Regions from separate parts of the Paenibacillus sp. M-152 genome, predicted to be linked through region 1. Evidence: riboswitches for the same ligand, from Rfam matches in the RefSeq annotation. Region 1 holds a riboswitch; the other holds the start of a gene.
The links. A riboswitch is a leader RNA that binds a small molecule or an ion and turns the genes downstream of it on or off. The one in region 1 is predicted to bind S-adenosylmethionine.
Positions count from the first base shown of each region.

Region 2: another riboswitch for S-adenosylmethionine. It lies ahead of metA (homoserine O-acetyltransferase MetA); the one in region 1 lies ahead of EGM68_RS20815 (methionine ABC transporter ATP-binding protein).

Region 1 is NZ_CP034141.1:4,755,836-4,760,212, reverse strand. It holds gene EGM68_RS20825 (UbiD family decarboxylase) at 1-1,251, shown strand, start outside; gene EGM68_RS20820 (Cthe_2314 family HEPN domain-containing protein) at 1,308-2,027, shown strand; SAM riboswitch class I at 2,157-2,295, shown strand; gene EGM68_RS20815 (methionine ABC transporter ATP-binding protein) at 2,432-3,463, shown strand; gene EGM68_RS20810 (methionine ABC transporter permease) at 3,450-4,118, shown strand; gene EGM68_RS20805 (MetQ/NlpA family ABC transporter substrate-binding protein) at 4,193-4,377, shown strand, end outside.
Region 2 is NZ_CP034141.1:1,709,365-1,713,741, forward strand. It holds gene EGM68_RS07695 (HRDC domain-containing protein) at 1-267, shown strand, start outside; gene corA (magnesium/cobalt transporter CorA) at 425-1,360, opposite strand; SAM riboswitch class I at 1,910-2,036, shown strand; gene metA (homoserine O-acetyltransferase MetA) at 2,153-3,070, shown strand; gene EGM68_RS07710 (PLP-dependent transferase) at 3,195-4,377, shown strand, end outside; gene EGM68_RS07715 (aminotransferase class I/II-fold pyridoxal phosphate-dependent enzyme) at 4,376-4,377, shown strand, end outside.

The DNA of each region.
Region 1 (4,377 bases):
TATCGCATCCAGATTTATGATGATCAGACGACTGGGATCCACTGGCAGATCCATAAAGGCGGCGGCTTCCATTATCATGAAGCAGAGCTGCGTAATGAGCCGTTGCCTACGACGATCATCATCGGTGGCCCGCCTGCTCTGATTGCGTCTGCGATTGCTCCTGCCCCGGAAAATTTGCCTGAGCTATTGCTGGCTTCCCTTATTATGGGGGGCAAGCTGCCCATGACAGAAGACCCGCTCGGAGGTCACCGGATTCCGGCAGAAGCCGAATTTGCGATCAGCGGCTATGTGCCGCCTCATGAACGCCGCCCGGAAGGACCGTTTGGCGATCATTTTGGCTATTACTCATTACAACATGATTTCCCTGTGTTTCATGTCAAACATATGCATCACCGTAAAGATGCCATTTATCCGGCAACCATTGTAGGTAAGCCGCGGCAGGAAGACTACTATCTCGGCGAGTTTTTGCAACGTCTGTTGTCGCCCGCCTATCCGCTTGTAATGCCTTCCGTCAAGTCGTTATGGGCATATGCGGAAACAGGTGTACATGCGCTGGCAGCGGCAGTCGTACGTGAAAGCTACTCCCGTGAAGCGCTGGTATCCGGCTTTACCATTCTGGGTCAAGGCCAATTGTCGTTGACCAAATTCCTGATGCTGACGGATCGGGTAATCGATTTATCCGACTTTAACCTGCTGCTCGAAACCATTTTGGAACGATTTAATCCAGCCAGAGATTTGTTTATTTTCAACCATACGTCTCACGATACACTCGATTACACGGGCCGTAAGCTGAATCATGGCAGTAAGGCGATTCTGATGGGAGTAGGCGAGCCTGTGCGTGAATTGCCTCGCGTTTATGAAGGGGGCGATCTGCCGGGAATTCGTGACATCGAACCCTATTGCGGAGGATGCCTCGTTGTATCCGGCTCGTCCTTTGAGCAGGAGCCTGAACTCGCTGCGCGTGTATTGGAGCGATTAGCTGCGGGTGAGCAAGAGTGGCCACTTGTCTTTATCGTGGACGATGCCAAAGAAGTTGTTCGCTCCCAAGCTTCGTTCCTGTGGACGGTATTCACACGCTTTAACCCGGCTACAGATATGTACGCTGACAGCGAAGTGCGTTTGCATCACCTGAACTATAAGCTGCCGATTGTGGTGGATGCACGTATGAAGCCGGGCTACCCTGATGAGGTACTGCCGCGTGAAGATATTGTTAGGCTTGTAGATCAACGATGGACGAGTTATTTCGCTTGACGCCTATTAAAGCATCTTAACAGCCGGATTTTACAGATATGAAGGAGGCGTGAAGCATGATACGCAAGCTGTTGGGCGAGCCCCCGCGTGTAAATAATGGTTTCCTGCTGGATGCCATGAATAGCATGTCAGACATGTTACATTTGCTGGAACGACAAATCCAGGCCAGTGGTGATCCGACTCATGACTTTCGGAAGGCGGATATTTTGACGCGTGGTCTGATGTCTTCTTTGGATGAACTGGAGCAGAGTCATCATGCTGCCGCCTTTTTTCGTATGAAAGTAAAAGCCGGATACGCTGAAGATATGAGCAAGGATGAAAAATCCGATTATGCCCTGTACGTATTCTTTTATAAGGATGGGTTTGTGCGGGTATTCTCTATTTTGGATAAGTTGGGTAACTGGATGAATGACCTGTATGATTTGAAAACAGGGCAGTATAAGGCGCACTATTCTTATTTTACCGTGTTGCGACAGCTGAAGTATCTCAAAATGCATCCTGTATTGACCGATAATCTAATTGATATCAAGGACACATACAACGATGCGATCAATCGCCTGCGTAAGCGGCGAAATACGGAGATACACTATATGAACACGGAAATGCAGGATGATCTCTGGCAACGTCACCGTGCTTTATATGGCAAAATCCAACTGGAGGACCTCGATCACCATCTGGAAGATTTGCAGCAGGGCTTGGAAATGGTATGCCGGTCGCTATCAAACGCATTTTCTTATACTGCGAAACAATGGGAGAACCGGGCAGTGCGCCCATAATTATGACAGAAAATATCCTTTGACAAAGCAATGTAAACTATCTATACTGAAACCTAGTTTCAGAAAAATGCTTGAATTATTTTTTTATATAAACTAAACGGACAGCTAAAGCTGGAGTTTAACATATTTTTCTTATCCAGAGAGGTGGAGGGACTGGCCCGATGAAGCCCGGCAACCCGTTCTTTCCCGGTGTAATGCACCGGGAGGGAACATATGGTGCTAATTCCTACAAAACCGCTAGAGTTATAGCGATTTTGGCAGATGAGAAAAGGTTCGCAAGGTGGGGCCCTTTTCATTCTGTGAAAGGGGCTCTTTTTTGTATAAATAAATAGCGATTTTATACAATCCTGAGAGATGACAACTGGTTAAAAGGGTAAGGAAGAAGTGAAGGGGGTCGCAGCACGTTGATAGAGCTTAAGCAATTAACCAAGCATTATGGTAAAGGCAACCGACGCGTTAATGCGTTGTCCGGGTTGAATCTTTCTATAAAGCGTGGAGAAATATTCGGGGTGATTGGTCATTCCGGGGCGGGCAAAAGTACGTTGATCCGCTGTATTAATTTATTGGAGCGCCCTACTTCAGGCGAAGTATGGGTAGATGGGGTTAATCTTGCCACTGTGAGTCAATCCCAGTTACAGAAGCAACGCCGAAAAATCGGAATGATTTTTCAACATTTTAATTTGTTGTCTTCGGCGACAGTGTATGACAACATTGCGTTTCCATTGCGTCTGGTAAATACCCCTAAGCAGGAGATGGACAAGAAAGTTCGTGAGCTGCTGGAACTAGTGGGGCTGGAAGAACACAGTGGAAAATATCCGTCACAGCTCTCAGGTGGACAGAAGCAGCGGGTAGGAATTGCACGGGCACTGGCTAGTGATCCGCATGTGTTGCTGTGTGACGAAGCGACGTCTGCGCTTGATCCGCAGACGACAGGGTCTATCCTGAAATTGCTGTTGGATATTAATCAACGTTTTAATTTGACCATCGTATTGATTACTCATGAGATGCATGTCATTCAAAGCATTTGTGATCGAGTTGGCGTCATTCATCAGGGCGATATCGTGGAGCAAGGTCCGGTGGCGGAAGTATTTTTGAAGCCACAGCATCAGGTAACTAAGGACTTTATCCAGCGGGAGGCAGAACATCCCGAGGAGTTACAAGCAGCGATTGCAGCTGCAGGTAGCGGGGAATCGACACAGGTGGTACGTATCTCCTTCTTAGGCAGCAAAACTTATGATGCGATTCTGTCGCGTACGGCTCGAAGTACGGGTGTTGATTTTGCAATCTTGCAGGGAACCATCTCTACAATTAAAAATGTACCGTATGGACAGCTGATCGTTCGTTTTGAAGGAAACCATTCAGATATAGAGCATACGCTGCGCGAAGTATCTGGACAAGGACTTGATGTGGAGGTGATTGACAATGAGCGAACTTGATTTTTCGCAAGTGAGTTGGGAAGAGCTGGGGAATTCTACTCTAGAAACCCTTCAGATGCTCGGGGCATCTGCATTGTTCACCCTCGTTATTGGTTTGCCGCTCGGTATATTGTTGTTTCTGGCGAGCCGCTCCTCGTTGACTCTGATGAAGGTGATGTACATTGTATTATCCTTCATCGTTAATATTTTGCGTTCCGTACCATTTATCATTTTGATCGTTGCACTTATTCCTTTTACACGATCGTTGGTAGGTACCTCGACCGGAGTGCTGGGAACCATTCCGCCATTGGTTATCGGGGCTGCCCCTTTCTTTGCACGTCTTGTCGAAACGTCTCTGCGTGAAGTGGACAAAGGTGTCATTGAGGCTGCACAAGCGATGGGAGCCTCGACAGGACAAATTATTCGGCGTGTGCTGTTGCGTGAGGCACTTCCGGGCCTGCTTGCCGCATTAACCATTACCGTCGTTACACTCGTATCGTACACGGCAATGTCCGGTATGATCGGGGGCGGTGGGCTGGGTACGCTGGCAATCAACTACGGCTATTATCGTTACGAAACGGCAGTAATGATCGTTGCAGTCGTACTGATGGTCGTATTGGTACAATTGCTGCAAATGGCAGGAGATCGCCTTGTGCGGCATTATACTCGGAAATAGGGAAAACATATAGATATCCTTATTGATCAGGACGTCTGATCCTGAATATTACAAATTATTGGAGGGGTAACAACATGAAGAAATGGGTATTGGCTGTATTGAGCTTGACATTAATTGCGGTACTGGCTGCTTGCGGTACAAAGAGCACAACATCGGATACAAACAATGCGGCCGAAAATACAGGCGGATCACCACGTGAAGTCGAACTGAAAGTTGGAGCTTCTCCTGTGCCACATGCGGAAATTTTGGAAGCGATCAA
Region 2 (4,377 bases), 2.8 Mb from region 1:
ATTGAAGCTGTGGAACATTTGGATAGGGATGGAATGGATATGGAGAAGCTGATCTGCAAGGAATTGGTACATGTATCTGAGGAGGAGCAAGCAGCCATCTGGTCTGCTTATGCAGAGTTGGGAGATACGCTGCTCAAGCCCATTATGCTAAAAGTGTATGGAGAAGAAAAAGCGACGGAAGCAGGACTGGATCAAATTTATGAGCGATTGCGACTGATTCGTATACGGTTCCGCCATCAGGAGGTACCTGACCAACATGTTGGATAATATAGAGACGATTGGAAGTGTCCTAAAGTACAAATAAGGTGCAACATAAAAAAGCAGCAGCGAGTTCCTCATAGGAATCGGCTGCTGCTTTTGATGACCAAGCTTGAAAAATCGGAATAAGCACCCAGCTTGGTAGTTTTGGTTTACTCTCTTCTTTTCAAACCCAGTCCTTCTTGCGGAAAATACAGAACATACTGACACCTAGTGCCACCATAATCCCAATGACGACAAAATAACCATAACGTGTATGAAGCTCAGGCATATTATCAAAGTTCATCCCATATATTCCGGTAATGACCGTCAACGGCATAAATACGGTTGTAATGGCGGTAAACACACGCATGATTTCATTAGCACGGTTGGCGATACTTGACTGATAAGCTTCTCTAAGGTTCCCCATCAAGTCGCGATAAGTTTCGAAAGTCTCCGAAATTTTCACAGCATTTTCATAAATGTCGCTAAAATATTTTTGTAGTTGATCGTCGATAAGTCGCAAATCCCGTTTGTTCAGGGTATTGATGACTTCCTTTTGCGGGCCAAGCACTTTTTTTAGCCATAGAATCTCACTGCGCAAGCCGATGATTTCGTTCAAGTGCGACTTTTTCGTATGCATTAGAATGTCTTCTTCCAGCTTTTCAATACGAACCTCAATCCGGTCACCAACCAGAAAATAGTTGTCAACGATCAAGTCGACCAACAGATACATAAAACGGTCAGGCTGGCTGACTTCCTGCTCCCACAGCATAGGCTTGAGAGTACGAAGCTCATTGATTTTCTGCTTGGTCACCGTAATGATAAAATGGCGGCCGAGAAAAATGTTCAAAGCACGCAAAAATATTTCTTCATCATCAAAACGAATACTATTTACAACGATAAAATAATGGCTTTCATAAATTTCAATCTTTGGACGCTGTTCTTCTTCACTTAAACAGTCCTCTACTGCAAGATCATGCATAGAAAATAAGGGCTGGAGCACTGTCAGATCCTCGACATCGGCATCAATCCAATAAAAGCCTTCTGCCGGTGCAGTGAGCGCCATTTCAATTTCTTCGACAGGGGTAAAAACCCCGTTGTTAACCAAACGGATTTTCATATATGTCACTCCTTATGCTCCGTCGTAACGGAAATACGTTTACCTTAAGCATAAGGAATGGACTCAGTTAGCCAGTTAGCCGGTTCGGGTAAGCGTGCATATCATCAAAAGCAGAAGGCTTTTGGAGCATGCGGAGCCTGGCGTCCCGTCTTTCGGCAAGCTGAAGTCATTCCTATGCTGTTGTTCAGGGATCGCCGCCTATTCGGACTCGGGTCGCCTTCCATTCCGGATTCACCTCACAAATGGTCTTTTTTAGATTGCCACAGTATCGCAGAAAACACTCTAATCTACACTGCTGCACCATATTTTTGCCTATTAGCACTTGTATAGTATAACGCTCGGCCTACGGCCTTTCAAGCGCAAAATCATGGGCAAAATCAACAGCAGTCATATGAGCTTCTGCGACAGCGAGGATATGATTTAACCTATGGAAAAGGTAGACAAAATGTGAATGCAGGGCACAAATTTATAAGTCCATCTTGACGAAGCCCAGCCGATGCATTAAAGTGAACAACAAGAACTTTGTGAACCCAAAATGAATATAGCGAAATCTTATCAAGAGCAGGTGGAGGGACTAGCCCGATGATACCCGGCAACCGGCGATTTTTATCGCACGGTGCTAATTCTTGCAGGACTCGCGCTTTGTACAAAAAAGCGTAGCCCTGACAGATGAGAGAGGCGCATATGGATACAAATATGACCTTTCTCTAACTGAGAAAGGTCTTTTTATTATATGCTGGCATCTCTACCAGACGATTTTCGCACAACTTACCGATCAAGGAGTGAGTTTACATGCCGATTAAAATCCCAGACACGCTGCCTGCCAAGGAAGTGCTGGAGGGCGAAAATATTTTCGTAATGGATGAAAGCTTGGCTTATCATCAGGATATTCGTCCGTTGCGTATCGCCATTTTGAATTTAATGCCTACCAAGGAAACGACGGAAACCCAACTGTTACGCTTGGTCGGCAATACGCCGTTGCAAGTGGACGTTACGCTGGTGCATATGAAGTCTCATGTATCCAAAAATACATCGCAAGAATATTTGAACATGTTCTATAAAACGTTTGATGAGATCAAGAACAGTCGTTTTGACGGCATGGTCATTACAGGAGCACCGGTTGAACAGCTTGAGTTTGAGGATGTGAACTACTGGGAGGAGATCCGGCAAATCTTTGAATGGACGAAAACGAATGTAACTTCGACCATGCATATCTGTTGGGCCTCACAGGCAGGCTTATACCATCATTTCGATGTCCCTAAATACGGGCTCGACACCAAATGCTTTGGCGTATTTCCACACACCGTGATTAAACCTAAAGTGAAATTGCTACGCGGCTTTGATGAACTGTTTTATGCTCCTCACTCCAGACATACAGAAGTTCGGCGGGAAGATATTGATCATATTGCCGAATTAGAAGTCTTATCCGAATCCGAGGAAGCTGGAGTATACCTGGTAGCCACACTTGACGGTAAACAAATTTTTGTAACAGGGCATTCTGAATATGACCCGCTTTCACTTAAATGGGAATACGACCGCGATGTGGCCAAAGGACTGGATATTGACGTCCCCAAAAATTATTTTCCTAACGATGATCCTGAACGCATACCACCCTCTATCTGGCGAGCTCATGCTAATTTATTGTTTTCAAATTGGCTTAACTATTATGTATACCAAGAAACACCTTATGATATCGGACCTCAGATTTAAAAAGGGGCTTGTCGTTTACCCTTATACAGTAACACCTTGCAGTAGCGCAGCAGTATAGTCTTGGACATCCATTTTTGCAGCATATGTTATAGCACCTACTATGGAAGTGAACAGGAGGATTCATATGAGTGAGAAACAGTGGAAAATCGAAAGCAGATTGGCACAAATTGGTTCAATTGAGGAGCCAGTAACTGGGGCTGTTAATTACCCGATTTACCAATCTACGGCGTTCCGCCATCCCCGTCTGGGCCAAAGCACTGGGTTTGATTACATTCGGACGATTAATCCCACGCGAAAGGTACTGGAAGAGGCTGCTGCTGCACTTGAATCTGGTGATGCAGGCTTTGCTTGCAGCTCAGGTATGGCAGCGCTGCAAACTGTATTTGCATTGTTTGGACAGGGAGACCACCTCATTGTATCGCTGGATCTTTATGGCGGGACCTATCGTTTGCTAGAGCGTATTTTATCCAAATTTGGTGTGACCGCAAGCTATGTGGATACAAACGATCTTGAAGCACTCCAACAGTCATGTCGACCGAATACCAAAGCTGTATTCATAGAAACGCCTACAAACCCGTTAATGATGATAACTGATATTCAAGCGGTGGCTTCATGGGCATCACAACATGAGTTGCTTACTATTGTAGATAATACGCTGCTAACACCATATTTCCAGCGGCCATTGGAACTGGGTGCGGATATTGTGGTACATAGCGCAACCAAATATTTGGGCGGGCACAACGATGTGCTGGCAGGGTTGATTGTAACCAAAGGAAAAGAGCTGTCAGCTGAAATTTCCTTCCTGCACAATTCCATAGGGGCCGTGCTTTCCCCGAGCGACTGTTATCAGTTGATGAAGGGGATGAAGACGTTAGCGCTGCGCATGGATCGACATGAGTATAATGCAACGGTGTTGTCTAATTATTTACTGACGCATCCGGCAGTGGCGGAAGTATTTTACCCGGCGCTTGAAGGTCATCCGGGTCGTGAGATACAAAATAAACAATCCAGCGGAAACACAGGGATTTTCTCCTTTAAAGTAAAGGATGCTCGTTATGTGGAGCCTTTGCTTCGTCATATTAAGCTTATTGCGTTTGCCGAAAGTCTGGGCGGTGTGGAATCGCTAATGACTTATCCTGCTGTGCAGACACATGCGGACATACCGGCAGAAATTCGGGATGCAGTCGGGGTAGATGACAGGTTGCTTCGTTTCTCCGTAGGTATCGAGCATACAGATGACCTGATTGAAGATTTGCGTTCGGCACTGGAAGCGGCACGTCAAGAAGTAGAAGGAGGGGAGCAGCAAT